DNA from 3 places in the Pedobacter hiemivivus genome. Region 3 is predicted to be linked to each of the others. Evidence: riboswitches for the same ligand, from Rfam matches in the RefSeq annotation. Region 3 holds a riboswitch; each other region holds the start of a gene.

What was found. Region 3 has a riboswitch for S-adenosylmethionine ahead of metH (methionine synthase). Riboswitches for the same ligand answer to the same signal wherever they lie in the genome.
Region 1: another riboswitch for S-adenosylmethionine. It lies ahead of FBD94_RS02575 (cysteine desulfurase family protein); the one in region 3 lies ahead of metH (methionine synthase).
Region 2: another riboswitch for S-adenosylmethionine. It lies ahead of FBD94_RS18495 (O-acetylhomoserine aminocarboxypropyltransferase/cysteine synthase family protein); the one in region 3 lies ahead of metH (methionine synthase).

The regions. Positions count from the first base shown of each region.
Region 1 covers NZ_SWDX01000001.1:681,858-692,479, forward strand. Annotated here, with positions in the region: gene FBD94_RS02555 (DUF3943 domain-containing protein) at 1-1,000, opposite strand, end outside; gene FBD94_RS02560 (GNAT family N-acetyltransferase) at 1,151-1,663, shown strand; gene FBD94_RS02565 (hypothetical protein) at 1,681-1,950, opposite strand; gene FBD94_RS02570 (HAD family hydrolase) at 1,969-2,631, opposite strand; SAM riboswitch class I at 2,816-2,915, shown strand; gene FBD94_RS02575 (cysteine desulfurase family protein) at 2,975-4,135, shown strand; gene FBD94_RS02580 (RNA polymerase sigma factor) at 4,215-4,805, shown strand; gene FBD94_RS02585 (FecR family protein) at 4,892-6,088, shown strand; gene FBD94_RS02590 (SusC/RagA family TonB-linked outer membrane protein) at 6,211-9,840, shown strand; gene FBD94_RS02595 (RagB/SusD family nutrient uptake outer membrane protein) at 9,852-10,622, shown strand, end outside.
Region 2 covers NZ_SWDX01000007.1:233,166-243,787, forward strand. Annotated here, with positions in the region: gene FBD94_RS18470 (putative LPS assembly protein LptD) at 1-2,009, shown strand, start outside; gene FBD94_RS18475 (competence/damage-inducible protein A) at 2,019-3,266, shown strand; gene FBD94_RS18480 (dihydrolipoamide acetyltransferase family protein) at 3,317-4,651, shown strand; gene FBD94_RS18485 (homoserine dehydrogenase) at 4,715-5,956, opposite strand; gene FBD94_RS18490 (homoserine O-acetyltransferase family protein) at 5,964-7,022, opposite strand; gene FBD94_RS18495 (O-acetylhomoserine aminocarboxypropyltransferase/cysteine synthase family protein) at 7,026-8,330, opposite strand; SAM riboswitch class I at 8,560-8,673, opposite strand; gene FBD94_RS18500 (trans-sulfuration enzyme family protein) at 8,823-9,950, opposite strand; gene FBD94_RS18505 (lipocalin family protein) at 10,066-10,551, shown strand.
Region 3 covers NZ_SWDX01000005.1:233,034-243,655, reverse strand. Annotated here, with positions in the region: gene metH (methionine synthase) at 1-1,996, opposite strand, end outside; SAM riboswitch class I at 2,114-2,223, opposite strand; gene FBD94_RS14175 (hypothetical protein) at 2,342-3,001, opposite strand; gene FBD94_RS14170 (Bax inhibitor-1/YccA family protein) at 3,187-3,939, opposite strand; gene FBD94_RS14165 (hypothetical protein) at 3,988-4,560, opposite strand; gene murQ (N-acetylmuramic acid 6-phosphate etherase) at 4,575-5,393, opposite strand; gene FBD94_RS14155 (S41 family peptidase) at 5,657-7,237, shown strand; gene der (ribosome biogenesis GTPase Der) at 7,246-8,547, opposite strand; gene era (GTPase Era) at 8,632-9,519, opposite strand; tRNA gene FBD94_RS14140 (tRNA-Met) at 9,631-9,706, shown strand; tRNA gene FBD94_RS14135 (tRNA-Glu) at 9,747-9,818, shown strand; tRNA gene FBD94_RS14130 (tRNA-Met) at 9,892-9,967, shown strand; tRNA gene FBD94_RS14125 (tRNA-Glu) at 10,009-10,080, shown strand; gene FBD94_RS14120 (hypothetical protein) at 10,282-10,622, shown strand, end outside.

The DNA.
Region 1 (10,622 bases), on a different contig from region 3:
CTGAGTATAAACTGAATTTAATACTTTGTCCGCTGTAAGAAAAAGCTTGATTAAAAATGTAGTCGTAATTAGCAGTCAGGACTATGATATGTCTGGAGTAGTTGCTTCTACCAACCGGCCATCCTTTGATGGAACCAAAAAGGTTGATTGAGTTTACAAAAGTGCTATCGTCTTTTCCAACCTCCGCATTAACGGTGATGGTGCTAAAGGGGATTTTATAATTCTCGAAGGGACTACCATATAATAATTTGATACGGCCATATCCTCTAAAGCGGGTATTTCGATCGTTCATGTTAAAATTCCTTAGACCTGCATCGATCTCTAAATCTATTTTTGAAGAATCCATATCCATTGGGTCTGGTATTTTCCCCCATTTTCCGTCCAGGAGTCGGTTAAATCCATTGCCTGGATTAATCAATAGGGCCATGGTTTCATTAACCTGCCTTCTGAAACCTCTACTGCGGTTATTAATTAATTTTCCCGCCAGGCGGTGAACCATTTCGCCAATAATAGCGCCACCGAAAGAGGTATTTAGGAAGTCGTTTGTTGATGGTGCCTGATTTTCTCCGAAAGTCTCCCAAATGTAACTGCCCGCAACTGTAGCTGGAATGGATTGCCAAAAGCTGTAGCCGTTAGAGCGGAAAGTATTAAAAAATATGCTGCCATGAGCGGGGTGGCTCAATTGATTGGTGGCAAATCCATCAATGTCGCATGCCCAGCTGCTGGGCCTTAAGTTATTCCCCATGCTTTTGAAGCTGATTTTAGCAAAGTCAGCATTATCTATATGTCTGTCGTAGATCCATGGTAGTACTTCTGTAGCTGAGAGTAGCAACGCGGCACGGGCAAACCTTTTTTGAACAGGGTTTTCTGTGATTGGCCCTCTGGCTAGAGAATCTCTATGATAATGTTGATTATAAAATGAAATTTGAGCAAAAATAGGGGCAGAAATACATAGAAAAATGAGGAGCAGTATCGTTTTGAAATGAAGGTTCCCTATCATGGTCAAGCAACAAGTATTGCAAAAATTGTAACACCCGAATGCGCAGTTTGTTTGTTCAATATTGGAACATCTGTGACCCTAAAATATTTTATTTCTGTAGCTGTTATAGTTTATCAAAGCTGCATAGATTTGTAAGAAACAAATAAGGAGATGATGGAAGTTATAAAAAGTACCGATCAAGATATAGACGCGATATTTGAATTGTATGATGCCGCTACGGCGTACCAAAAAGTAGTTGGATCAATCAATTGGTTGGGATTTGAAAGGGCTATGGTAGCACAGACAATCAAAGATGACCTTCAGTGGCAGATTGTTGTAGATGGGGAGATGGCCTGTGTATTTACTTTAACTTTAAGTGATCCTCTGATTTGGGAAGAAAAAGATAAAGACCCTGCAGTATATATACACCGCATTGCTACCAATCCTAAATTTAGAGGAATGCATTTTGTAAAGCATATCGTAGGATGGGTTAAAAATTATGCAGTGGAAAAGCAAAAATCCTATATCAGAATGGATACAGGAGCAGGGAATGAGAAGCTGAATAATTATTATGTGAGCTGTGGTTTCACTTACCTCGGCGTAACAAAATTAACCAATACTGTTGGTTTGCCTTTGCACTATGCGAAAGGAACATTCAGTTTATTTGAGATTAAGTTGAACTAGCGACGCTTTTTCAGAAGCTAGTCTTCGTCTTCTTCCAGATAGATTTCGTGCACTAAAAATTTTACGTGTTTTAAAGGTTCTAAAAGCTCGGTAATGTCTTCTGAATCGATATGGTAAATCGTTTCACCAGCGTCAGGGATTTCGGAGTTGGGGACTAGCTCGAAAAATTTAACGGGTAAGTCGGTCACCAGCTCAACCAATTTGATATAATCTACACCATTGTCTTTCCAATCCTTAAGGATTTGTGCGTTAAATTGGACGTAAGGATTTTTGTTTTCATCTTCCATGGTAAGTAGTAGCTGGTATTATGAATTGAAAAGTTCAATGATCTTATTGTAAGATAAGTCGGTGTAATCGTCGATGTATAAATTACAAGGAGGTAGTTCTTCTTTGGTATGAGAGCTAAGTACGCCAACCACACGCATTCCGGCATTTAAGGCCGCTGTGATACCCGAAAAGGAATCTTCAAATACCAGACATTGATCAGGAGTTACACTTAGATTTTCGGCCGACTTCAGGTATACCTCTGGATCTGGCTTGTGTTTTTTCACATCTTCGCTGGCCATGATCGAACCCAGTTTTTCGCGGATGTCAATTTTGCTCAGAATCAATTCCAGGTTGGCATAAGGAGCTGAAGTGGCTACACCTAGTTTTACACCATTTTGCTTTAAATCCGACATAAATTCCACAATCCCCGTGATTGGCTCAACATAAGGCTCGTAAATTTTGCGGAACAATCCCTCTTTTTCCTGTTCCATTTCCAATAGCTCGGCTCCGGCAACGGGACGTTTAAAAAAGTGACTTAAGATATAACTATTGCTTTTACCAAACATGTGTTCGGCAAATTCTTCATCAGTAGGGGCTAAATCTCTTGCGGCAAAAAACTCACGAAAGGCAAGGGAGTGGTAAGGATTTGTGTGGCAAATTACGCCATCCATATCAAATATAACTGCAATCTCATTGTTCATTAGGCAAATTTAACGAAGTTTCTTCGTATTGCAGCATATAAATAAAGCCAGACCATCCAGTCTGGCCTTATTTTGAACAAAACTTAGAGATGTACCATATATCTAAAGTTTTGGCTAAGATAAAATATATTCTACTAAATAAGTAGTATTTATGAAAAAAGTATACTATTTTTGTAGTCTATTACACTTATCCAGAAAGACTGAGGGAAAAGGCCCTTTGAAGTCTTGGCAACCTGTACATTACAAGGTGCTAACTCCTTCCATTTTTAATGGAAAGATAAGATCGTTTCAGCTCAATGCTATCCGGATAAGTGTTATTTATTTAAATAAAACAAGAACGGATATGAGAATCTATTTAGACAATGCAGCCACCACACCATTAAGTAAAGCAGTTTTCCAGGCCATCGAGCCTTATTTTTTTGAAAATTATGGTAATCCTTCCTCCACACATTACCTGGGGCGGCAAACACGTGCTGCCATTGCCCAGTCCCGCACGCTAATTGCTGATATTTTGAACACCAGTCCCGAGCATATTGTATTCACTTCTGGTGGAACAGAGGCCGACAATACTGCAATTTTATCAGGTATCAGGAGTAATGGGATTAAACTGGCCATCACCACACATTTTGAACATCATGCGGTATTAAAGACCTTAAAAGTATTGGAACGTAATGGGGAGATTAGGTTGGTTTATCTAAAACACGATGAAAAAGGAAACCTGTCCATTTCTCACCTTGACCAGTTGTTGGCGGCAAATGAAAGGGCTTTTGTTTCCGTAATGCATGGAAACAATGAAATTGGTAACCTCAATGCTATCGATGAAATCGCGAATGTTTGTAGCCATTATGATGCAATTTTTCATTCCGATACAGTACAAACAATGGGACAATATACCTATGATACACAAAAACTTAAAGCAGATTTTCTGGTCGGTTCAGCGCATAAGTTTCATGGCCCCAAAGGAATAGGTTTTTTGTATAAGCGGTCTAAGGACCCATTGTTATCATTTATAAATGGTGGTGCTCAGGAGCAAGGTCAGCGTAGCGGAACTGAAAATGTAGCGGGTATAGTTGGGTTGGCAAAGGCACTGGAATTGGCGCATAGCAACAGATCTTTCAATGAAAATTACATTAGCAATTTGAAGGAAAGGATGATTTATAAACTCAATAATAAAATTCCTGGGATAAAATTTAATGGAAATTGTAGGGATAAGGCCATAAGTTTATCTACTATTTTAAGTGTATCGGTTCCAGAAAACGAGGTGTCACCCTTGGTATACCTGGACCAACATCGCATTTGTGCTTCTGGAGGCAGTGCCTGCAACAGCAGGTCGGGTAAAGCTTCTCATGTGTTAAGTGCTTTGGGGTCGGAGGCAGATAGTACAACGATCAGGTTCTCATTTAGCCGTTACAATACAACAGAAGAAATAGATTATGCTGCAGATAAGCTGGCTGATCTTTTTACTAAAGAGATTGTTAATGAAATCGCTACTGTCTGGCCATAAAAAAAGGAATTAATATTATCTTTGTATACATTGCAGTTCATGAAGGAAGTATTTGCACAAAAATTGTTAAGCTAAGGAGATGGCAATTGGGTCGACTGAAAGAGACATCATTATTGCATTAAAAGCCGGTGATGAATTTGCTTTCCGCCAAATTTTTGAACTTAATTTCAAAAGACTGGCCAGTTTTTGTTTCCGATTGCTAAAAAATAAAGAGCAGGCAGAAGAGGTAGTGAATGATACCTTACTCAGTGTATGGGTAAATCGTGACAGACTAAATGAAGATTTACCCATTGCACCCTACCTATATACCATTTCCAGAAGACTTGCACTTAACGTATTGCAGAAAATTGCAGTTTCCCAGAAAGCAATTGACCAGTTATGGTTGAACATGGAAAAGGTAAGCAATGATACTGAAGAAGCAGTTTTGCTAGTAGATCTGCAGCGTTTTACAGAGGCCGCCCTGATCCATTTACCGCCCCAGCAGCAACTGATCTTTAGAATGAGTAGATATGAGGGATTAAATTATGATGAAATTGCAGCAAAGCTTAATCTTTCCCGTAATACAGTTAAAAACCATCTTGTAGCAGCATTAAAGACGCTTAAGACACATTTCAACCAATCAGATGTAGCTTATTTTTTGCTCCTGACAGCAGGCTTGTTCAAACGTTAAAAATATTTATTTTCATATCGACTAGTCCTAATTTCGTTTTGCCCTGTAATGCCTAATATAACCCCAATGTAAAGGGAGTGTGAAAAATGGCGGACAAGCAACGTATAATAAATTTACTTCAGCAATTTGCAGATGGAAACATCAGCCAATCGGAGTATGCAGAATTGATTGGTTTTTTTAACCTTAGAGGTCGCGATGAGGATCTTTTTGCTGCAATGGATGGTATCTGGGACAATACCCGTCCAGAGGAAAATTATACAGCCGAAGAAATAGGTTCTTTTTATCAAAACCTCGTCAGCACACCACAATTTAAAGCAGCAAGAAAATCGACAGTAAAAACAATACTATGGCCACGGTTTGCCGTTGCCGCCAGTTTAATAATTGCTTTGTCGGCAGGTATATATTATTTTAATGCGAGTTATTTTGCCAATACACCTTCACGTATAGCCAATACTTCAAAAGACATCCTCCCCGGAAAAAATAGAGCTGTGCTAACACTCGCAAATGGGGAAACACTCCAGCTTAGCGACAATAAAGCCGGTGTAGTCATTGATGCAAGAAAATTAACCTATAACGATGGTACCGATGTAGCTTCTTCAAAACAAGCCCAGGTTGGTAACGGAATTGCCCCAGATAATGAGGTGAAATTAAGTACGCCAAGGGGCGGGACTTATCAGGTGGAATTACCGGATGGGACCAGGGTATGGCTAAATGCCGCTTCATCTCTAAAATTTCCTGTTCAGTTTGGTAAAAAAGAACGTAGGGTATTATTGAATGGAGAAGCGTATTTTGAGGTGGCTAAAAATAAGCAGCATCTTTTTGTAGTAGAAACAAGCAAGCAGGAAGTTAAGGTTCTCGGTACGCATTTTAACATTACAGGTTATGCAGATGATGCAGCTACTAAAACGACACTTTTGGAAGGTGCTGTTCGCGTTACTGACCTTATGGGCAACAGCAGTATTAAGGATGTCGTATTAAATCCCGGACAACAGTCTGTTGTTGCAGGTAAACAATTGAAGGTTTTTGAAGTGGATACTGAAGAAGCCGTAGCCTGGAAAAACGGCACCTTTATTTTTACTGGTCAGACGCTGAAAGAGATCATGAAGCAGGTAGAGCGCTGGTATGATGTAGAAGTGGTGTTTGAAAATAATGAACTTAAAACGCAGGCTTTCAGAGGTACAGTGTCCAGGTTTAAAAATATATCCCAATTGTTAGAAGTATTAGAATCAACAGGATCAGTTCACTTTAAAGTTGAAGGAAGGAGGGTAATCGCTATGCTATAATTTGACTATACTATAGTGAATGCCATAAAAAACCGGGAATGCGGCAAACATCCCCGGCAATAAGTGGTATTCAGATGAGACATATTCACATATAACAACTAAACCACTAAACAACAAATGTAATGAAATTTAAGGATCCAAACAGATCTGGGCATTTTGCCTATATAAATAATTCAGTACTCCGTATTATGAAGCTAATCCTACTTATCATGACCACCTTCTTGCTACAGGTTAGTGCTTCTACCTTCGCACAAAGGATAACTTTTAATAAAAAAGAGGCTTCATTGAAGCAATTGTTCCTGGAAGTGAAGAAGCAGACCGGTTACAATATATTTTGGGAAGAGGGGAAGGTTAACGACAGACAACTAATAGATGCTTCATTCAAGAACACACCATTGGAAGTCGTACTGGATAAAGTATTAACACCACAAAAATTAACTTATAAACTGGTCAATAAAACCATTGTTGTTAAGAAAAAAGAGCCACTATTTTTTGACAAAGTTACCAGCTTTTTTGCGACTGTAAATGTGACAGGTAAAGTTATAGATGCAGAAACCGGTAATGGCATCCCTAAAGTTACCGTTAAGCTTAAAAACTCTAACCGCATGGTTGTCGCCAATGAGCAGGGAACTTTTATGTTTTATGGCCTTAATGATGACGATATATTAATCATATCTGCTGTCGGCTATCTTGCGCAGGAGATGAAAGCTAAAGACGGTATGGTCGTTAAGCTGCTTGCAGCTACTAAAGTTCTGGAAGATGTAATTGTATCTACAGGTTATCAGCAGCTAAAGCAAAAAACTACAACAGGTTCATATTCAGTAATAACGGCTAAAGAAATTGAAGAAACACCAAGTGTAAACTTAATGGAGCGCCTGGAAGGAAAAGTACCAGGTGTAAAGTTTGATCTTAGAAACAATTCAATTCAGATCAGAGGAGTAAGCTCTTATAATGGACGTCCACCGCTGCTTGTTATAGATGGCTTTGTCGCACTAAATCAAAATTTAACCAATATTACATCTGGCACCTTAGATGGAAATCCAAAAAATTCAACCCAGCCAGAAACTTCCGGTAATGCGATCATCAGTACATTTAATCCTTCAGATATAGAGAGCATTACTTTCCTTAAAGATGCTGCAGCAACAGCTATCTGGGGTGCTAATGCCGCAAATGGTGTTATTGTTGTAACAACCAAAAGAGGTAAAAAGGGAACTTCATCTATTAATTTTAGCACGACATTCAGTACCTCGGCACCTGCTAATTTTAAGAACATGACCTCGATGACAAATCAGCAGTATATTGATTTTGAACAGGAACTATTTGATAAAAAATTTATTCTAAATCCTGCATCAGACTGGCGACAGGCACCTGTTTCTGAGGCTCAGCAATTGATGTTTGATGCGAAAAGCGGGAAGATTACAGCTGCTCAAAAAGACGCAGCCTTAAACGTGCTGGCAAATCGTTCAAATACAGATCAGTTAAAAGAGTATTTGCTTCAAAGAGCAGTCTCACAACAACACAATTTATCTTTTTCGGGAGGGGCTGAAAACAGTTCTTATTATGTCTCTGGGAATTATACCAAAGATCAACCCGTATTTAGGAAAAACAGTGGAGAAAGTTATTCTGTACTCACCAATTTAACTAACGATTTCTTAAATAAGCGACTTTCATTGAGTACAGGATTAAACTATACTTATGCTAAATCGACTGTAAATAGTGCTGCAATACAGGCCTTAAGTGTTGGTCGGTATGGAATGGCGCCTTACCAGATGTTGGTTGATGACGAGGGCAATAGAATAGGTAGTTATGTAACTGTTAAAAAAAATACGGCAGATAGTTTGATCCGGATCAATAAGCATCTGCCCTGGACATATAATCCTATTGACGAGTTAAATTACAACAACACAATTACTGAAAGAAACTCCATAAGGGTAAATGCCGCGATCAAGGGTAAAATCACAAATTGGTTAAATTTATCAGTATCAGGACAGCTTCAGAAATCATTAAATGACCAGGTTTTAATTCAAAACTTAGACAGTTATTTAGGTCGTGAATTGTATAATCTTGGAACGGTGCCTGTAAATGGGAAATTGGTTTCTGGCTTTCCTAAAGGTGGCATTTACAAAAGTACCCGAAGTAACAGCAATGCTTATGGCTTGAGGGCTCAACTAGATATTGATAAAAACTGGAATGATGTTCATAGGTTTAATATGGTTGTGGGTACAGAGATCAGTCAGAATAAAGGCACTGGTTCAGGACAAACATTATATGGTTATAATGAAGATGTTTCTTCTGCTGTAAATGTTAACACGACAAGTACCGGTAATTATGCTACTATTTATGGTCAGGGGCAAGGACGTTTTCCATTTACAAATTCTAGTATCTTTCGAAATACCACCCGTAACCTTTCTCATTACAGCAGTGCAGGATATTCCTATTTGAATAAATATTTTGCAACTGCCAGTGTACGTTTTGATGACATTAACTTATTAGGGGTAGACAGGAGAGATAGAGCTACTCCATTATGGTCTGGAGGTTTACGCTGGGATATAAAGAAAGAAAGCTTTATGGATAAGATTGAATGGATCAATTCATTAAGTATCCGTGCTACACTAGGAACAGCTGGAAATCCACCTTTAACCTCAGCTAATTTTTCAACTATCGCAGGTATCGGACAACTTGATGGGTATACCCAATTGCCTTTTGTTTATATAAACTCGCCTGCAAATCAGGATATTGGCTGGGAAACAACGAAGACGACAAATTTCGGAATAGATGCTGGTTTGTTCAACAACCGTTTAAGTGTTGGCGTTGACATTTATCGTAAGCGCAGTTATGACATTATTATGTCCTTGCCGCTCAATTCTACTTATGGTTATTCCTCATTGTCTTATAATGCAGGAGATTTAGAAGGACATGGTGTAGAATTAAATATATCAGGGGATGCCGTGAGGACAAAAGATTGGAACTGGTCTTCAAATTTCAATCTTTCTTACAATACCAATAAGGTTACAGATTCACGTTTTCCGAATAGATTGGCTAACGGCGGAGTTTCAGCTATTATTACAGGCTTACCAGTGGATAATTTCTTTGTTTATCGTTGGGCTGGATTGGACGATAAAGGTCAGTCGCAAATCTATAACGCAAGCGGAAAAAAGATCTCATCCAAAGATCAAACCTACACTGTGGCTCCTGAAGATCTTGTTAATAAAGGGAGAACAACGGCACCATATTTTGGCGGTTTAGGTACTACGGTTAGCTATAAAAACTTAAGTCTTTCCGTAAGGGCTACTTATTATCTGGGACATATCTTTTTATTGCAAACGATCAATCAACAGTTCTATCCGGTGGACAACGAATTTAGTCCGGCGCAATTTTCAGGACTGCTGGCCAACAATACCAGGTTAACGAACCGGTGGAGGAAAGCGGGTGATGAGGCGACCACTGACATTCCCGGAATAACAGGTTCAAGTATAACCAGCATCAGCAGGTTTATGAATTCTGATCTGAATGTAAGGGATGCAGGTAATATCAGGCTACAACAGATTACGCTTAGCTACCGGGTACCTGGAAGTTTATTAAAAAGAACACATTTTATTAAGAGCATAGATTGCGGTTTAACGGTTAGTAACCTTGGTCTTTTATGGGTGGCGAATAAAGAAGGAATAGATCCGGAATATCAAATGACCAACGCCTATAATAATCTGCCTCCCACAAAAAATTATGTGTTTAACCTAAGACTATCACTTTAATTCGTCCCACAATGAAGAAAATATTATATACACTGATCTGCGGTACTGTATTGTGCTGTGCTGCCTGCCGCAAATATGTAGAAATTCCACCTGAGAATTTGAAAGTGTTATCAGCTACTTCAGACTACCAGGCTTTACTTAACTATGGTATTACTTTTGAAGTTTCTTATTCTAGTCCTGTGCTTTCAAGCGACGATATGGGAACAGATGAGGTAGTCTGGCAAAATCCTTTAAATGTGTTGAGCGCAAATGCCTATACCTGGGCAGATAGAATGTATGAAGCGGCTGCAGAAGATAATGAATGGAGCAAGTTCTATAACACAATTTTCAACTGTAATGTTGTAATCAATGGTGTAATGGATAGCCAAGGGGGTACTGATCAGCAAAAAAGAAGGGCATTGGCGGAAGCTTTGGTACATAGAGCATATAGTTATTTTACGCTGGTTAATATGTATGCAAAACAGTATGACCCCGCAACTGCGGCTACTGATCCAGGTTTGCCTTTGGTGCTTACGCCGAGGTTTACAACCGACTTAACCAGGGTAAGTGTGCAAAAGATCTATAATCAGATTAAAGCTGATCTGAATGCAGCTTTGCCGGATTTAGCTGATAGAGCAGATTTTATCACAAATCCTTCAAAAACCGCTGTATATGCCTTGCTGGCACGTACGTATTTAAATACAAGGGAGTTTTCTGAGGCACAACGCAATAGTGAACTGGCATTGTCACTTCAAAATACATTAATTGACCTTAAAGCGTATACTGCGCCAAATGTGACATTC
Region 2 (10,622 bases), on a different contig from region 3:
TTGGTTTGCCTTTTGCCTTTTTTCCCAAGCCAAATAAGAAGAGTTCGGGGATTATTTTACCAACGCCAGGTGAGGATTTCTCAAGAGGATTTTTCTTACAGGATGGTGGATACTATATTGGTTTAAGTGATTATTGGGATGCAAAGCTTACGGGGACGATTTATTCGTATGGATCATTTAGTGCAAGGGGAGCCTCAACTTATACCAAAAGATATAAGTTTAGTGGAAATATTGATTTGAACTATGCTTTTAATCAGTATGGGACTAAAGAAACTGCAGATTATAATTCTAGTAAGGATTTTAGGATCAACTGGAGCCATTCACAAAATCCAAATGCAAAGCCAGGAACTACTTTTTCTGCAAGTGTAAATGCGGGTACATCAAGCTACGATAGGTTAACAGCGGGGGGAAATACTTATGACCCTAATCAAACTGCAAACAACACTTTGTCTTCAAGTATTGCCTATAGTAAGATTTTTGGAAAAGGAATAAATTTTACGAGTGCATTACGTCACTCTCAGGAAACGCAGGCTAAGACCGTAAGTTTAACACTACCTGATGTTACCTTGTCTGTACCTACATTTAATCCATTTGACTCAAAAGACCGTGTGGGTGAGCAAAAGTGGTATCAAAAAATATCGGTAGGATATAGCATGCAAGCTACCAATCAGATTAATACCGCAGATTCCTTGTTGTTTAAAAAGGAAAGCTTATATAAGTTCAGAAATGGGATGCAACATAATATTCCTATTAGCATGTCTTTTAATGTATTGAAGTATTTTAACTTTAATACAGGGTTGAATTACCTGGAAAGATGGCATTTACAGTCAATTAGAAAGACTTACGCTAAAGTACCAAATCAACAGGACGCTGTTTTTATTGATACGGTACCTGGTTTTAACAGATCTGGTCAATATTCAATTAATGGTGGATTATCTACCAAGATATACTCAACAGCTCAGTTCAAAAACTTGGGTAACTTTAAGGCATTACGTCATGTGATGACTCCAAGTGTTAGTTTTGGCTATACACCGGATTTTTCTGATCCAAGCAAAGGAAACTATAAGTACGCCTATTATCAGGACGGATCTCCAAAATATACTATTTTAAATGGGGTAGTAGAACAGGAAAAATACTCAATTCACGAAAGCTCTTATTACGGAGGTCCTGGACAGGGTAAAAGTGCCTCTATTTCATTCTCTGTCGATAATACTGTAGAGGCAAAATTCTTGTCTCCAAAAGATACGACAGGAACGGGAGAAAAGAAGATTCCAATCATTCAGGGTTTAGGGATTAGTGGATCTTATAATCTGCTTGCAAAGGAGTTTAAGTTATCGACTTTAAGTTTCAGTGGTCGTTCGCAATTTACCGATAAGCTTGGTATTAACTATTACGGTACATTGAACCCTTATTTGTATGAAGACGTGTTGGATACTGCGACTAACCTTACCAACAGAAAACTTGTAAGTAAATATACCTGGTCAAAAGGTCAATTCCCTCGTTTAACCAATTTCGGTTTCTCCTTTAGCTACAGCTTAAATCCAGAAGCCCTTAAGCGTAAAAATGAGACTGATGATAAGCTAAAAGAACAAAAGAATACTGGTGCGATATCACCAGAGCAAGCTGAAGCTTTGGCTAAAGTAAGTCGTGATCCAAATGCTTTTGTTGACTTTAATATTCCATGGAACTTTGCCTTTTCTTATACTTTTAATTATAGTACTACTGATGTTGGGCAAATGCCTACAGTAACCAACACGTTAAACTTTAACGGGGACATGAATCTTACACCTAAATGGAAGGTAACTTTTAGCTCGGGTTGGGATTTTAAGAGTAAAACTATTTCTCAAACCAACTTTGCTATTTATAGGGATCTACATTGCTGGGATATGGCCTTTACTTGGGTACCTTTTGGTTTTTACCAGAGTTATTCTGTTGATATTAAGGTTAAGGCTTCAATTCTTCAGGATTTGAAACTGAGCAAAAGAAAAGGATACTACAGTAAATTCTAAACATATTTTATGCTAGCAGAAATTATAACCATTGGTGATGAAATACTGATTGGTCAGATTGTGGATACGAATTCGGCCTGGATGGCTGAGCAATTAAATCTCATTGGTATAAAAGTTAAACAGGTTAGTTCCGTTTCTGATGATGCAGACCATATCATTGAAGCCTTGCAGCTTGCAGAAAAAAGAGCGGATATCATTCTGATCACAGGAGGCTTAGGACCTACTAAGGATGACATCACTAAAATAACTATGGCCAGGTATTTTAACATGGGCTTTAGGCGAGATCAGGAAACATTGGAGCATGTAACCGATATTTTTGTCCGTTATAATAAGCCGATGATCGAATCTAACCGCAAACAGGCTGATGTGCCCGATGGCTGTACGGTGATTAAAAACAAGAACGGTACGGCGCCATGTATGTGGTTTGAAGAACGCGGTAAAATATTTGTTTCTATGCCGGGGGTTCCTTTTGAAATGAAGTACCTGATGGAGGAAGAGATTCTTCCGAGATTAAAGAAAGCATTTAAGCTGCCCGCGATCATTCATAAAACGATACTGACAGCTAATATTGGAGAGTCTTTTTTGGCGGTAGAGCTGGAAGAGATAGAAGATAGTTTACCCGCACATATTAAATTGGCCTATTTGCCAAAATTGGGTCAAATCAGGTTAAGACTAAGCGGATCTGGTGATGATGAAAATTTGCTTAAGGCAGAGGTAGAAGCTTATGCACAGCAAATCATCAATAAGGTAAAAAAGTATGTAGTCATTGATCAGGATATTGCACTGGAGAAGGCGATATTGAATATAATGCAAGCGCATAAACTCACGTTATCTACTGCCGAAAGCTGTACAGGTGGGTACATTGCGCATTTGATTACTCAGCATCCAGGATCTTCGGCGGTATACGCAGGAGGGGCAGTAACCTACTCTAACGCACTTAAAACGTCGGTTTTAGGGGTTCATGCCGAAACATTGGGTACTTATGGTGCCGTAAGTGAAGAAACTGTAAAAGAAATGGCCTACGGTGCAAGAATTAATTTTAAAACTGATTATGCTGTTGCTGTGAGTGGCGTAGCCGGACCAGATGGCGGAACTGAAGATAAACCAGTTGGTACTGTGTGGGTTGCGGTAGCTAATAGTCACCATGTAATTGCAAGGAAGTTTAATTTTAGTAACCGCCGGGCACAAAATATTGAGCGTTCTGCCATAGCTGCATTGTCTATGGTTTTGAATGAGATTAAACAAGATGTGGGTTAAGTCTGCAAAATACTTTACTTTTGCACCTGATACAAATCATAAAATAAAAAATGGCTCAATACGAATTATTGTTACCTAAAATGGGGGAGAGCGTTGCAGAAGCAACCATTATTAAGTGGGTTAAACAGCCTGGCGATAAGATTGAAATGGATGACACCATTTTAGAGATTGCAACCGATAAGGTGGATTCTGAAGTTCCGTCGCCAGTAGCAGGTAGATTAGTAAAGCAATTATTTAAAGAAGACGATATTGTACAAGTGGGTGCGGTAATTGCCATCATAGAAACTGATATGGATGCCTCGGTAAGTACTGAAGCCGTTGCAGCGCCTGTTGCAGCACCAGAGAAGGTTTCTGAGCCGGTTATTGAGAATATACCAGGACTAGAGCAACTTTCTGCTGAAAATGCCTCAGATCGCTTTTATTCTCCTTTAGTGAAGAATATCGCAGCCCAGGAGGGAATTCATTTAGCTGAACTGGATGGTATTGCCGGAACAGGATCTGATGGACGTTTAACTAAAGATGATTTATTAAATTATATTCAAAATAAACAGGGTGGAAAAGCTCCTGCTGTTGCAACTAATACCGCTCCTGCGGCGCCAGCACCAGTAGCGCAGGCATCTGCTGCTGCACAACCTGTAAAAGCGCCAGCTCCACAAGCGGCTACAAGCGTAAGTGGTGGTGACGAGATTATTGAGATGGACAGGATGCGTAAGCTGATTGCCGATCACATGACCATGAGTAAGCAAACCTCACCACACGTAACTTCTTTTGTAGAAGCTGATGTGACCAATATGGTGATGTGGCGCGAGAAAGTGAAAAAGAACTTTGAAAAAAGGGAGAATGAGAAGATCACTTTTACACCAATCTTCGTAGAAGCGGTGAGCAAGGCGATCAAAGATTTTCCAATGATCAATGTGTCGGTAAAAGGTACTCAAATCATCAAGAAAAAAGATATCAATATTGGTATGGCAGCTGCTTTACCAAGTGGAAACCTGATTGTACCGGTGATTAAAAACGCAGATCAGCTGAACCTGGTAGGTTTAACCAAATCTGTGAATGACCTGGCCAATCGTGCCCGTAATTCTAAGTTAAAACCGGATGAAACACAAAACGGTACTTTTACTTTAACCAATGTAGGCTCTTTTGGTAATGTGATGGGGACGCCAATCATTAACCAGCCACAAGTGGCTATTCTTGCTGTAGGTGCAATTAAAAAGAAACCTGCGGTGTTGGAAACAGAATTTGGTGATGTGATCGCGATCAGACACATGATGTTCCTTTCTTTATCGTACGACCATAGGGTAGTAGATGGTGCGCTTGGCGGATCGTTTGTACGTCGTGTGGCCGATTACCTGGAGAACTGGGATATGAACAGAGAAATCTGAACTGCTATATAAACTAAAAAAGGCCCCAATTTGGGGCCTTTTCATGATCAAAACAAATACTAGTTAACTAACTAGTGAGGCTTCATCTGCTACAGCTTTAATCTGCTGCTCAGTATAAGTATATTTTCCTGTGTGGGCAATGAACACATCTTTTTGCTCCAACAAATCACGGTTGGCCATCAAGCTTTTTAAGCTTACATTTCCAATAACGTATTTGTAGTCATCACGTGAGAATCTTTCTACAATGTTCTCAATCTGTAATTTCTCTACAGTGTATTCATGCGTATAGCGCAGGTAAACTTCAATGCTTACATTATCAGTATGCACAAGTCCGTTGTGCTGATGATATTTCTTATATTCATAACGGTAACCGTATCTTAAAGCGGCAATGTCCGACAATACGGCTGCACCAGTAGGGTGGCCACCAGCTCCTTTTCCAAAAAAGAATTGTTTATCGGCAAAGGCAGCCTGAACAGTTACACCATTGTATTCATTTTCTACATTGAAAAGGAAATCGTCAGACTTCACAAACTTTGGCAATACATAAGTCACGACTTGTTTAGTACTTATTTTACGTGCAGTAGGTACCAATTTAATTTTAAAGTTCTTTTCTCTTGCGTACCTGATGTCGTTCTCAGAAAGGTTCTGAATACCAACATTAAGAATTTTATCAGGATTGATGAATAAACCATAAGCATGTGCAGTTGCAATAGCCAGTTTAAATTTAGGATCGTATCCACCAACATCCATAATCGGGTCAGTTTCTGCGAAGCCAAGATCCTGTGCTTGTTTTAAGGCTACACTATATTCCATGTTCTCATTAAATATTTTGGATAAAATATAGTTTGACGAACCATTGAATATACCGCTGATGCCGTGAAGCAGCTCATTGTCGTAATACTCTTCCAGGTTACGGATAATTGGAATACTACCACATACTGCACCTTCATATAGTAAGGAAGCATCATGCTTTTCTTGTAATTCAACCAATTCCGCAAGGTGTGAGGCAATCATTTTTTTATTGGCAGAAACAACGTTTTTACCACTAATTAATGCTCTTTTAACGATGTTATAAGCAACCTCAGCATCATCTATCAATTCTACGATTGTATTGATCTCACTGTTGTTTAACAGTTCATCATGATCGGTTGTGAAAAGGTGCGCATCTAAAGTACGCTTCTTATCAGGGTTTTTGATGGCGATTTTAATGATTTCAAGATTCAAATCCTGACCACGGATAATGTCATGTAATCCCTGTCCAACTACCCCAAAACCAAATAAACCAATTTTAAGTTTCTTGCTCATCTAATTATTATGCTGTTTTATGTAATTTAATTATTTTCTTGTTGATGCTTTCCTTCAGGAAATTACCAATGATGTTTGTCAATGCGTCAGTTTCTATCAGGAATCCATCATGGCCATAGGCTGATTTAAGGCTATGAAATTCGGCACCTGAAATGTTTTTGGCCAGAAATTCCTGTTCAGAGATTGGGAAAAGCACATCGTTATCAATTCCGATCACCAACGTGTTCGCTTTGATCAATGCCAGCGCATCAGTTACGCTGTTTCTTCCTCTGCCAACGTTGTGGCTATCCATTACTTTACTTAGGTACCAGTAGCTGTAAGCATTAAAGCGCTTGCAAAGCTTTTCTCCCTGGTAATTCTGATAAGAAGAAGCTCTAAAGTTACCCGTCTTATCATTTACACTTTCCAGCTGAGTAGCTGTATAAGCATCGTAAGTTCTGTATGACAATAAGGCGATACTTCTGGCCACTTTTAATCCTTTTAGACCACCATCAGGCTTTTGTGCGTAAAAACTACGGTCGGTGCTAATGGCTAAGCGCTGACTTTCATTAAATGCGATACCCCATGGAGAGTGAACCGCGTTTGTGGCTACCAGGATAAGGTTCTCAACGATTCCTTGATCCATAATTGCCCATTCCACAGCCTGCTGTCCGCCCAAAGAGCCACCTATCAATACTTTAATGTGCTGAATACCAAAATGTGCAGCAAGCAAGCGGTGCGCCGAAACCTGATCCCTCACCGTAAGTTCGGGGAAGGAAAGGTAATAAGGTAATCCCGTTACCGGGTTTTCACTTAAAGGATTGGTGCTACCATAATGCGAGCCCAATACATTGGCGCAGATGATAAAATGCTCTTCAGGATTAAATAAGGCGTTGTTGCCAAATAATCCTTTCCACCAATCCAATACATCAGAATTGGCAGTAAGTGCATGGCAGGCCCAAATTACATTATCCTTTTTGGCATTCAGTTTACCATAAGTTTGATAGGCAATTTCAAGCTTACGGAGCTTCTTGCCACTTTCAAGCTTAAAGGTCTTGGTGTAATTATATGTGGATATTGTACTCATTACTTATTTTTTTATAGCAGCAAAAGCTTGTTCAAAATCGGCTTTGATATCATCGATATGCTCGATACCAACAGATACTCTCAATTGATTAGGGGTAACACCAGCGCTAATTTGTTCTTCTTCGCTTAATTGCTGATGGGTAGTTGCTGCAGGTTGTATGATTAGTGTTTTTGCGTCTCCAACATTGGCCAGATGACTTACCAAATTAAGGCTGTCGACCAATAAAGTAGCTTTTTCTTTAGCGCCATGTAATTCGAAAGACAATACAGCACCAAAGCCATTTTGCAAGTACTTTTTAGCATTGGCATGGTATGGACTGCTTTCCAAGCCTGGGTAGTTTACGCTTTTTACAGCCTCATGGCCTTCAAGCCAGGTCGCTAATGCAAGTGCATTGTCAACATGACGTTGTACACGTAGTGACAAGGTTTCTAAGCCTTGCAGCAGTTGGAAGGAGTTGAAAGGAGAGATGGCAGGACCAAAATCTCTTAAACCTTCTACACGGGCACGAATGATAAACTGGATATTTCCGAAAGGACCATCATTTCCAAACACCTCATTAAATACCAATCCATGGTAACCTTCAGATGGTTCAGTGAATTGACTGAATTTGCCATTTCCCCAGTTGTAGTTTCCACCATCTACGATTACACCGCCAATGCTGGTTCCATGTCCGCCAATCCATTTAGTCGCAGATTGAACTACAATGTGTGCACCATGCTCCAATGGTTTAAACAGGTATCCTGCGCAACCAAAAGTATTGTCTACAATTAAAGGCAAATCATGTTTGTTGGCAATAGCTGATATCTTTTCGAAATCAATGATGCTATAAGCAGGGTTACCTATACTTTCCAGGAAGATTGCTTTTGTATTGGCATCAATTTTAGCTTCAAAATCTGAAGGATCATTGCCATTGGCAAATTTAACTTCAATACCTAAGCGTTTAAAGCCAACTTTAAACTGGTTGTAAGAACCACCATATAAGTGAGATGAGGAAACGAAGTTATCGCCAGCTTCTAAAATGTTGTTTAATGCAATAAATTGTGCTGCTTGTCCAGATGCTACTGCTAAGCCTGCTACACCACCTTCAAGGGCTGCTACACGTTTTTCAAATACATCCGTAGTCGGGTTCATGATCCGGGTGTAGATGTTTCCAAACTCCTTCAGGGCAAATAGGTTTGCACCATGTTCAGAGCTTTTAAATCCGTAAGAAGTAGTTTGATATATAGGTACAGCTCTGGAACCGGTTGTTGGATCGATTACCTGACCTGCGTGTACTTGTAATGTTTCAAATTTATGAGAAGCTGACATATTGTGTTTAATTTATATGGTGTAATTAATTTCTTAGGAGGATACCCACAGGCATAAAAAGGCATGAAAGTATATAGTAGTTTAGCGTACCCCTAAAGGGCCTTCCGGATGGATTACAAGAAATGCAAAAGGAAGATTTAATGATTATTGCATGCAACAGCACATACACATGGTAAGTGGCGGGCAACAATAATGATTAAGATTAGAAGTAATAGTTTTCATACGTTTAAATTTATCTTTCCAAACGGCACCATGCCGGCTGGTCAGGAATTGGCACCTTCTCCATTTTGGGAGGGTTGCCAGTGGGTCAAAGAGCCTGTCTCTCGCCACTTCTTTATAAATCAAACCTTGAATTAAGAAGGTTGACTTGATTAGCTTTCGCTAAATAATAATTCAAATGTAGGCGTAACTTACAAAATATCCAAAATTTAATTCTGAATACTTTGTAAGTGTCTAATATTTAGTGATATAAAGTTATTTGTTTGGTTCGTTTTATAACTGTTTCACTGCTAAAGCTTGCTCGAAATCGGCAATTAGGTCGTCTATATGCTCAAGGCCTACGGAGATCCGAATTAAATTCTGTGGGGTTTTGGTGTCTGGACCCTCTACAGATGCGCGATGCTCTATTAAGCTTTCAACGCCACCAAGGCTGGTTGCCTGTGCAAATAGCTTTACCTGATTTACAATTCTACGTGCTTCTGCAGCCCCACCTCTAACAAGGATAGATAGCATCCCCCCAAAACCACTCATTTGTTTCCTTGCAATCTCATGTCCAGGGTGAGTAGGTAGTCCGGGATAATATACAGTTTCAACTGCAGGATGATTTTGAAGGTAAAGGGCTAGTGCCATTCCATTTTCACAATGTCCGCGCATTCTATAGGACAATGTTTTAATACTTCGAACCAGTAAGAAGCAGTCGAAAGGAGAAGGAACTGCTCCGCCAATCTGTTGTATGTTTCTGATCTTTTCCCAGAACTCATTTTTCTCAGCGGTAATCAAAACGCCACCAAGCACATCACTATGGCCACCAATGTATTTGGTTGAAGAGTGCATCACGATATCGGCACCCAGCGCAATTGGATTTTGCAGGCAAGGAGAGGCGAAGGTGCTATCGCAGGCCAATATCAATCCATTTGCTTTACTTATTTCGGCTATAGCGGCCACATCAGTGATCTTTAACAAGGGGTTGGATGGTGTTTCTGTCCAGATCATCACGGTATTTGGTTTGATGTGCTGCTTAATCAATTCAATATCTGTGAGGTCGATGAAGTCAATAGATAAGGTGTCGGCAAAAATGGTCTGTAGTTGTCTTTTAAAGCCCCAATACATATCGTCGGGCGCAATGATATGGCTTCCGGGCTTAAAGGCTTGGAAAACGGACATTCCAGCAGTATTTCCGGAGGAGAAGGCGCAGGCATCAGCTCCTTTTTCTAACTCAGCAATAGTGTTTTCAAGAGCAGATCTGTTTGGGTTGCTGACTCTGCTGTACATGTGTCCACCAGAATATCCACCATCTTCATTTCTTAAAAAAGTTGTAGATAAATTTATCGGTGGTGTAACATCTTGTGTGCTGATGTTATATAAATTTCCGGCATGTATTGCTAAGGTTTCTGCTCTCATTATTATGGGGTTAAATACTAAATAATTGCGTTAAGCGATGATCAGGTTAAAGGTAAAAATTATTATGCTGAAGTTTTGGCAAGATTTATGTATTTAAAAAGTAAAAATACTTGATATGAAAAGAATATTCCTGATAGCAGCCATTTTTTGCAGTGCAATAATGGTGTTGCAAAGCTGCTCGCCAAAAGGTGCAGCAACAACTCAACCCGTAAGAAGAGGTGACATAACCGGTAACTGGGTTTTAAATGATATTACATTTGATGGGGTTCCACAAGCTTCTGTTAAATCGTTGTTTGGTGAATCATCGTACAAGTGTTTTGTGGGTAGTACCTGGAGATTAACCAATAGTGGTAATGGTAGTTATACATTAGGTGGTGAATGTGGTGCTAAAATGCAAACTATTTATTGGTCGGCTAGTCCTAAAGACGATACTTTCCAATTTAAAAAACTGTATGAAGGTGATAAAGCTAAAAATGTAACAGAAGGTTATAGATTGGTGATCGCATCTGCTAATGGCGATGGTATGGTGATTAAAACGCCTGTAGAATATGGTAGTGGAACGGCTTATATAGTGTTGAATTTCGCTAAGGCTCAAAAATAAAAATAACCGTTCTCTTCAAGAGCTGCATTGCTTCGCTGAAAAAGCGAAGAACGCTATGCTCTTTCGGAGAA
Region 3 (10,622 bases):
ATTCAATGATCCCTTTAACTAAAGCATGAGAAAGTCTTTCTTCAACTGGATTTTTACGCCATTCCTCATCTCTTACAATCTCTTTTCCTTTAGATTTGATGGTATCTGCAAATTCAACCAATCTTTCTGTCGCATCATCCCTACGGTTCAACAAAACATCTTCAACCAGTACAAGCAGCTCAGGTGGAATCTCCTGATAAACCTCTAGCATTCCGGCATTGACAATTCCCATATCCAGCCCAGCCTGGATGGCATGGTATAAAAATGCAGAGTGCATCGCCTCTCTAACTGTGTTATTCCCTCTAAAAGAGAAGGAAATATTAGATACCCCACCGCTTACTTTTGCGTAAGGCAGATTTTCCTTAATCCAGCGGGTCGCATTTATAAAATCTACCGCATAGTTATTGTGTTCCTCCAGACCGGTCGCAACCGTTAGGATGTTTGGATCAAAAATAATGTCTTGCGGTGGAAAGCCGATTTCATCTACTAAAATATCGTATGACCTTTTACAGATCTCTTTTCTTCTTTCAAAATTATCAGCCTGTCCCTGCTCATCAAAAGCCATTACTACTACGGCAGCACCGTAAGTCATAATTTTGCGGGCACTCTCTTTAAATTTCTCTTCTCCTTCTTTAAGCGAGATCGAGTTTACAATTCCTTTTCCCTGCAAGCATTTTAATCCAGCCTCAATTACAGTCCATTTCGAAGAATCGACCATGATTGGTAGTTTAGAAATATCAGGTTCAGAAGCAATCAGGTTCAGGAATTTCGTCATCGAAGCTTCCGAATCGATCATCCCCTCATCCATGTTCACATCTATTACCTGTGCTCCACCTTCAACCTGTTGACGGGCAACGGTTAAGGCCGCTTCAAAATCTCCACCCAGAATTAGTTTAGAGAATTTTGGCGATCCGGTAATGTTGGTACGCTCACCAATGTTTACGAAAATGCTTTCAGGTGTAATGGTAACCGGCTCCAATCCACTTAAACGCATATAAGGTTTAATATGTGGGATTTTACGAGGGGCTACATTTTTTGCTTTCGCAGCAATACATCCGATATGATCTGGAGTAGTACCACAGCAGCCGCCAACTATGTTCACAAAGCCATGCTGGATAAAATCTCCTACCAGATGAGCCGTTTCGTGCGGCATTTCATCGTAGGCACCAAACTCGTTTGGCAACCCTGCGTTTGGATAAGCCGAAACGTAACAAGGGGCTTTTGCCGAAAGTTCTTCAATGTGCGGTCTCATGTCTTTAGCCCCCAATGCACAGTTAAACCCGATGCTTAATGGGTTTGCGTGGATCACCGAATTTAGGAATGCTTCAGCGGTTTGTCCGCTTAAAGTCCTTCCCGAGGCGTCGGTAATGGTGCCTGAGATCATGATCTCTATTTTACGGCCAATTTCTGTCTCATACTTTTTAATAGAAGATATGGCAGCTTTGGCATTTAAAGTATCAAAAATGGTTTCAATTAACAGTAGATCCGCGCCTCCATCAACCAATCCGCGAACCTGCTGATCATAAGCATCAACCAGCTCATCGAAGGTAATGGCCCTAAAACCAGGATCATTTACATCTGGAGAGATAGACAAGGTTCTGTTGGTTGGCCCTACAGCCCCGGCAACAAAACATTTACGGTCGGGGTTGGCCGCCATAAATTCATTTGCCGCTTCTTTAGCAATTTTAGCGCCTTCAAAGCTCATCTCATAATCCAGTTCTTCCATCTGGTAATCAGCCAGTGAAATACGCTGTGTGCTAAAAGTGTTGGTCTCAATGATATCAGTACCGGCCTTTAGGTATTCGGTATGTATCGCTTTAATGATGTCGGGACGGGTTAAGTTTAGTAAGTCGTTGTTCCCTTTTACATCACATGGGTGATTTTTGAAGCGCTCGCCTCTAAAATCTTCTTCAGTCAAAACGTATCGCTGTATCATAGTGCCCATCGCACCATCAATAATTAGGATCCGTTTTTCTAATTCTTCTCTAATGTTCATTTAACAAAAAATCATATGAGCAGGTAATAAGCTATTTTTGATAGAGGCGAAAGCCTAAACAAGTGCCGAACTCATTACATACAAAGCTTATTCGGAATTCAGGTGTTGTACGAATTCAACTTATCTTTCCGGAATCAATGGTTCGGTTCCAGTAGAATTTAGCACCTTGTAAGCACAGGTTGCCAAGACTTCGCAGGGTCTAATCCCTCCGTCTTTCTCTATAAGCCTTACAAAGGTGCAACAAAGAAAAATCATTTCCAAAAAAACAGAGGGTAAAGCATATAAAATTGTATGAATCCTTCTGTTTGTTGTTGGAAATAGAATTATATTCTGTATTTCAGTAGTTTATTTAAGATTATTGTTGTTGTGGTACTTAGCTTTGGTAACGTACAATGCCTGCGTATTTCCTCTGATAGATCTTATTTTTCCGTGCTTTTCTTCATCCTCCTTATACCATGTAATTTGAACAGGACCGATTGATTTCAGGCTTTCTTGGATCTCGCCCCTGTCAAATACATTGTTGTACTTGATAGAGATGTCGCCAATTGATTTAAACGTGCCCTTAGGTTCACGCATATCAAATACGTTATTGTAATTGATGGCCATTTTTCCAATAGATTTTAAGCTGCCTTTTGGGTCATGCATATCAAACGTGCCGTAATAGTCAAATGCGATTCCATCTATTGATTTGATCTTTCCAGCCTTAATTTTATCAAAATTATCATAGTAGGTAACTTTTAAATTTCCTAGGTTTTTTAAGCCACGTACAGGATTATCCTCAAAGTCATCCCATTGGTTTGGTCTGCTTCTTTTTAAAGGTTCAATAAAGGCAATTTCTCCTTTAGGGCTAATGCCGATAATGAAAGTGTTATAAGTTAGTTCAACTTCTTGGACTCCCTTTTTATAATCTTCGATTGTGAATTTGGCGCTAAGAAATTCTTGGGCTTTGCCTGCCAGGCCAATGCATAGCATTAAGCTTAGGATAAGTAGTTTTTTGTAATTCATTTGTGTAGGTGTGTTTTGTGGCAGTACCTAACACTGCCGGTGCTAATGTAATCGTTTTTTATATTGTGCAGTATTCGCTAGTGTAATTATTTAGCTAGATAGCGCAGGAGGAACACATAAAAAGATGATAACAACGAAGCCCCCTGATTTTAGGTCAGGGGGCTTCGTTGTTATATAAAGAAGTATTATCTTCTGTCTCCGAATATTCTTAGCAAGTAAATGAAGATGTTTAAGAAGTCAAGATAAAGTGATAAAGCACCCATGATAGCCAATTTTTTAGTATCAGCATCTTGCATCTGTGCACCACTTTCTTCTAAACCAGCACCTATTCTTTTCAGTTTTTGAACGTCGTAAGCAGTTAAGGCCGTAAAGATAGCGATACCGATAAAGGCCATGAACAAGCTAAAGTTTGCACTTTGAATGAACATATTTACCACACTGGCAATCACTAGGCCTACTACACCGATCATTAAGATTGGGCCAAATTTACTTAAATCCACATTGGTAGTATAGCCCATTACGGCCATGATACCGAAGATACCGGCAGCACCAATAAAGCAGCTCAATACCGAACCGGAGGTGTATGCTAGTAGAATAAAGCTTAAGCTTACCCCCGTTAATACAGAATAAAGGATGAAAACGCCTACTAATGCCCCAAAAGAAAGACGGTTAAGGCCGGCGCTCATCAATAAAACCAACCCAAGTGGTGAAAGCATTGCTACCCAACCTAACATACCCATTTTACCAGTTTCCTGATTGATCAGGTAAGTCATCATTTCAGGTGTGCTCGACATATAGTAAGCCGCAAAGCTTGATAAGCTTAATGCTACAAACATCCATAAGAACACATTAGCAAAGAATTTCTTAGCCACTCCAGCCGTTGTCTTTTCTACAAAAACAGATTGTTGTGACCAGTCGTAATTATTTTTGTTATCCATTTGTTTTTAATTTATTTAAAGGTACTAATTGTTTCTATCATACAAAAGCTATGCCCCAAGCCTTTTTGTCAGGGTTTCTTCAACTTTTTTAAAGAATTGAAGTGGTTTTAAGGTGCGCCATGCCAAATCGTCAAGCTGTCCACCAAAGTTAATGTAGTAGTCAATGTTATTGCTTTTGAACTCATTGATGACGTGTTCCTGGAAGTTAATCCCGGTAATCCAACCATCTTCGACTTCCTGAAACCACTCTTCATAATAGCTGTCTTCATCAGAAGCATGGTAGTTCAACACGTTTTCGCCAATAAGGATGAATTTGTTGATGCCTTCATCCATCATCAGTTCCAGAATTTCACGTTTTAAAAGCATAATGTCATTGCCAATAGCATCGTTCCACTCGCCCATAAACTCAATGATCGCGAAGTTTCTATCATAGTCCACATACAATACTTTCAGGTATAAAGTACCCGACCCAAAATCATCCCATTGTGGATGAATGAGGTAGTTGTATAGCTGCTTGTCAAAATAAAACTCCGAATACTCTGTGTTGTAAAAGGGCGAACGCTCATCCTCTGCTGCTATATAATCATCCCTCCAAAGATAATAAGGTTCTATTTCGTGCATATGCTTGTTTGCAGTTATTTGTTATCATTTGCTCTACTGGCTTCGACAGCTTTGCGAACGCTTCCGTAACGCAATAGTAACTCTGCGGCATGGTCGTAATCGATGTGTAGTTCGTCCATTACCATTTGCGTACCCCTGTCAACCAGTTTATGGTTGGTTAACTGCATATCCACCATTTTATTGCCTTTTACCCGGCCCAATCTGATCATTACCGTGGTACTCAGCATATTTAAAACCAGCTTTTGTGCTGTGCCAGATTTCATACGGGTTGATCCGGTTAAAAACTCGGGGCCAACCACCACTTCTACTGGGAAATCGCTTTCGGCAGCGATAGGGCCACCTTCATTACATACGATACATCCGGTAAGGATTCCTTTGCTACGAGCCGTGTTTAAGCCTGATACGACATAAGGTGTCGTGCCCGAAGCTGCCAGTCCTATTAATGAATCTTTAGCATTGATGTTGTACTCTTGAAGGTCTATCCATGCCTGATCAACATCATCCTCTGCGTTTTCAACAGCTTTTCTAATCGCGGTATCGCCACCAGCAATAATGCCAACTACCCAGTCAAAAGGAACGCCAAATGTTGGTGGACATTCTGATGCATCAACCACACCTAAACGGCCGCTTGTACCTGCTCCAATGTAAAATAATCTACCCCCATCAGCCATTCGCTCTGCTACTGCGGTTGCTAATTTCTCTATTTGCGGGATCGCTTTTTCTACAGCCTGTGGAACAAGTTTATCTTCTTCGTTAATGCCTTTCAGAATTTCAAGTACCGACATTTGGTCGATATCGTGGTACTTTGACTCTTGCTCGGTTACTCTTATCATATTTTCTCTATGTATTTTTATCTCGTTTTATGGCTATACTCAGCCATCCATTCTTTTTTACTCGTAATTGTATTGAAAGGATAGATTTATAAAATTCGTTATTTTCTTGTTAAACAAGAAATTTAAGCGCAAAAACCATATAATTTATACCTAATTCTGAACCTTCTGTAATAATTCCATCAAAAAGCTAAACAATTGCAAATGAACATAGTTTAATTTATTATTTGACTGGGTAATTTTATAACTTTACGCAGCGTTTATCTATGAAAAAGAATACCCATTTTAATGTCTTAATCGCCCTTACTTATTCGACTACGTTAATCGTAGGAATGTTTTTGGGCTATAAATTTTTGAAGGATCAAGGGTATCAGTTTCAAAAGCCAGTAACGTTTGCCAATAACAATACTGAAAAAGTAGATGAAATCATTCATATCATCAATAAAAACTATGTTGATGAAGTTAACGCCGACTCATTAAATCACTTACCTATCGATAGCCTGCTGCATCAACTGGATCCACATAGTATGTACCTTCCTGCAGTTGAGGCTAATGAATTGACCGAAGCGTTAGAGGGAAATTTTGAGGGGATCGGTATTGAATATTATATTCTGAACGATACTTTGTTGGTCACCAATGTGGTAAAAGATGGCCCGGCTTTTAATGCAGGGATTAAGCAAGGGGATAAAATCCTGAAAATAGATACGGTTATGGTGAGTGGTAAAGCCTTGCCAAGGGAACAGATGATTGGACGGATCAGGGGTAAAAAGGGCACTGCCGTGAAGTTGACTATCGTTCATCCTAAAGATACGCAGCAGGTGGTTTTTTTTGTTAACCGTAGTCGTGTGAAAGTGAGTAGTATCGATGCTGCCTACCTGTTAAACCCAGAAACGGCGTATATCAGGATCAGTAAGTTCGGAGCAGATACAGACAAAGATTTTATAGAAGCCATAAAAACACTGAAGTCAAAAGGTATGAAAAAGCTGATTCTTGACTTGCGAGATAACGGAGGTGGTTACCTGAGTGCTGCTACTGGTTTGGCCAACCAAATTTTGCAAGAGAACAAGTTGATTGTATATACAGAAGGAAAGCATGAGCCTCGTACAGACTATACCACTTCGGGTGGGGGAGAGTTTGAACAAGGTAAGCTAGCTGTCCTGATTAATGAAAACTCAGCTTCTGCGAGCGAGATTCTTGCGGGTGCGGTACAGGACTGGGGTAGAGGGGTGATCATCGGTCGCCGGTCTTTTGGTAAAGGGCTAGTGCAGGAACAATTTCCTTTTGGTGACGGCTCTGCTTTAAACCTGACCATAGCGCGTTATTACACGCCTTTGGGTAGAAGTATCCAGAAATCGTATAAAAAGGGTTATACGGCCTATAAGAATGAAATTGACGACCGTTTTAACGATGGTGAGCTGACTACTGATAATATATATAGTGCAAAAGATACGGTAAAGAATAAAAGCCTTACCAGAGGGGGGATTCAGCCTGATATTTATGTAAAGTTAGATACCATGGGGTACAATAGGTTTTACAGTAAGCTAATTTCTAAAAAGATATTGTTTGACTTTGTGTATGATGTCTTGGCCAATAGGTATAATGCGAGTTACTTAGATCAAAATATGTCTGCATTCTCCATCAGTGATGTTGACTATAGAGATTTAGTAAAGTATATCCAGAATAGGGATGTGGTGATAGATCAAAAGCAGTTGAGCGCTTCAAAAGCACTCATTTGTAATGAAATCAAACTGCTTTTATACAAGTATCACTTAGGTGATGCCGGTTATTATAAGGCATTAAACCTAAGTGATCCTATGGTTAAGCAAGCTGTTACCAGCTTGCAGTAAAACTCTTTTTATTTCTGTCTGAAATAGATTTGAATTGGCACTCCGCTAAAATCAAAGTTCTCACGTAGCTTATTCTCAATGAAACGTTTATACGGTTCTTTAATGTATTGAGGGAGGTTACAGAAGAAGGCGAACATCGGAGATGTACCATTGATCTGAGTGATGTATTTGATTTTAATGTATTTTCCTTTCAATGCAGGAGGTGGGTATTTTTCAATGATTGGCAACATCACATCATTTAATTTTGATGTAGGGATCTTCTTGCCTCTGTTCTTAAATACCTCAAGAGCGGCTTCAATAGCCTGGAATATACGTTGTTTGTTGACAACCGAAGTGAAGATGATAGGGATATCAGTAAACGGTTGTAGTTTTTGGCGGATCTGATCTTCAAAAACATTTACTGTTTTGCTGTTCTTCTCTACTAAATCCCACTTGTTAACTAAGATAACGATACCTTTCTTGTTTTTCTCTGCCAGGTGGAAAATGTTCACGTCCTGCGATTCCAAACCTTCCGTAGCATCAATCATTAATATCACTACATCGGCTTCTTCGAGCGCCTTAATTGTACGCATTACGGAGTAAAATTCTATGTTTTCTTTTACTTTGGTTTTTTTACGCAAACCGGCAGTATCAATAAACATAAACTCGTGACCGAATTGATTGTAGTGGATATGGATCGAATCCCTTGTAGTACCTGCAATAGGGGTTACAATATTTCTTTCTTTACCAATTAGTGCGTTGATTAAAGAGGATTTACCAACATTTGGTCTTCCTACAATAGTCAGCTTAGGTAATGCATTTTCTTCCTCAGGGAGATCTTCGAAGTGTTTGATCACCTCGTCTAATAAATCTCCAGTTCCTGATCCAGTCATAGACGATATGGGATGGATCTCTCCAAGACCAAAGCTGTAAAATACAGCAGCCTCATTTTGTAACTGGGTATTGTCTACCTTATTTACAACAATGTATACTGGTTTTTTACTGCGTCTCAGCAATTGAGCAATCTCATCATCCAGATCGGTAATGCCTGTAGTTACATCAACCATAAACAAAAGCACAGTGGCTTCTTCTATGGCAATAACTACTTGCTCGCGGATGGCAGCTTCAAATACATCTTCCGAATTGGCTACATAACCGCCAGTATCGATCACTGTAAATTGTTTATCTGTCCACTCTGCTGATCCATAATGACGATCGCGCGTTACCCCGCTGAAATCATCAACAATAGCTTTACGACTCTCAGTTAAGCGGTTAAAAAGGGTAGATTTGCCTACGTTAGGTCTTCCGACAATTGCAATAATGTTTGCCATGGGTGTTTTATACGAATATTTTAAAAGCCACAAAGATACACAATCCTGTGGATATGACTGATTTTAGTTTTTTGTTAAGAAATCTTAGTCGTAACCGAAGCTTTTGAGGTAGTTCTTTTTACTGCGCCAATCTGGGATTACCTTTACAAAAGTTTCCAGGAAAACTTTCTGATCCAAGAATTTCTCGATGTCTTTACGGGCCTCCATACCTACTTTTTTAAGCATTGTACCACCTGTCCCGATCAGAATGTTTTTTTGCGAATCGCGTTCAACTACAATCTCGGCGGTAATGCGCACCATTGGTCCATTTTTACTTTGTTCTTCTTTAAAGGCGGTAACGATAACCTCAGTACTGTATGGGATTTCTTTTTTATAATTGAAGAATATTTTCTCTCTTATAATTTCCGAAACGAAGAAGCGCTGGCTACGGTCGGTTAATTCTTCCTTATCATAATAAGCTGGATGCTCGGGGATATAGTCCAATATCATCGGCAAAATACCTTCGAGGTTATACTTATGCAGGGCCGAGATCGCATATATATGTTTAGGGTTTAACTTTTCCTGCCAGTAAGCGAATTTCTCATCTACTTGTTCCTGTGTAGAATTATCAATTTTATTCAAAAGCACTACCAATGGGATTTCGGTATTGATGATTTTTTCAAGCACATCATTTTCATCATGCTGCTCATTGATGTCGGTTACAAAAAGAATTAAATCGGCATCAGTCAATGCTCCTTTTACCGAACTCATCATAGAATCTTGCAAACCATACAGCGGTTTTATGATGCCGGGCGTGTCCGAAAAAACAATTTGGTAGCTTTCTTCATTCACGATTCCTAAAATGCGGTGACGGGTAGTCTGTGCTTTTGGAGTAATGATAGAGAGCTTTTCGCCCACTAGGGCATTCATTAGGGTTGATTTGCCCACATTGGGCTTACCTATTATACTTACAAAACCTGCTTTATGCGACATGAAAATATTTTTTAAAATAAATTTGCATTGCAAAGGAACGAATTATATCTTTGCATTCCAATTCGGAGGAAGAGTTAAGGATTTAACAAAAACTAAAGAAATTGTATATAGTGCGGGGTGGAGCAGTTGGTAGCTCGTCGGGCTCATAACCCGAAGGTCATCAGTTCGAGTCTGGTCCCCGCTACCAAAAGGTTCGCAGCTTTAATAAAGCTGAGGCAATCTTAAATGGCCCGTTCGTCTAGGGGTGAGGACGCCAGATTTTCATTCTGGAAACAGGGGTTCGATTCCCCTACGGGCTACGGAAGCCAATTGCCGAGTTAAACGGTTTTAAGAGGCAAAAGCATTTACAAACGAAGTTTTGTAAACATATAGTGCGGGGTGGAGCAGTTGGTAGCTCGTCGGGCTCATAACCCGAAGGTCATCAGTTCGAGTCTGGTCCCCGCTACCAAAAGTAAGGCATAAGCAGCAATGTGAGTCGCTTTACTAAATGGCCCGCTCGTCTACCGGTTAGGACGCCAGATTTTCATTCTGGAAATAGGGGTTCGATTCCCCTGCGGGCTACATAAAAATAAAAGTTGGTTTAAGGCAATATGCTGGAAGCCAACTTTTATTCATTTAAGGGCATTTTGAATGGGAGACTAGCTACAATAACGTTTTTTTTTATCTTTGGTTAATTAGCAAAACACCTTTGGTACAAATAAGATTCAATTTTAAATATGATGAAAAAATCCAGCAGTCTGAAAAGTATGAATTTATCATCCTATGAATAAAGATCACCCTTTAAAAAACTGGATTCCATATCAATTCCTATATGATGAACTTGAGGGCTGGAAAGTAACCTGGATGGATTTGCAGGATAGCAAAATTGTCGAGCCCTTTTTTGATGAAACAATCATGAAGTGCAGAAGTAGGAGGGCGCAAAAAACAATGCTTAAGAGCTTCAGTTCTCCGGATTTTATGAAAGAGGTAGCTGAAAATATCCCACATTTAAAACCAAATGCCTTTATTTTTCACGTATCGAGATGTGGTTCTACTTTAGTTACACAGGCTTTTTGCGAAATGGATGAAAATATTGTCATTGCGGAGGCTCCTTTGCTAGACGA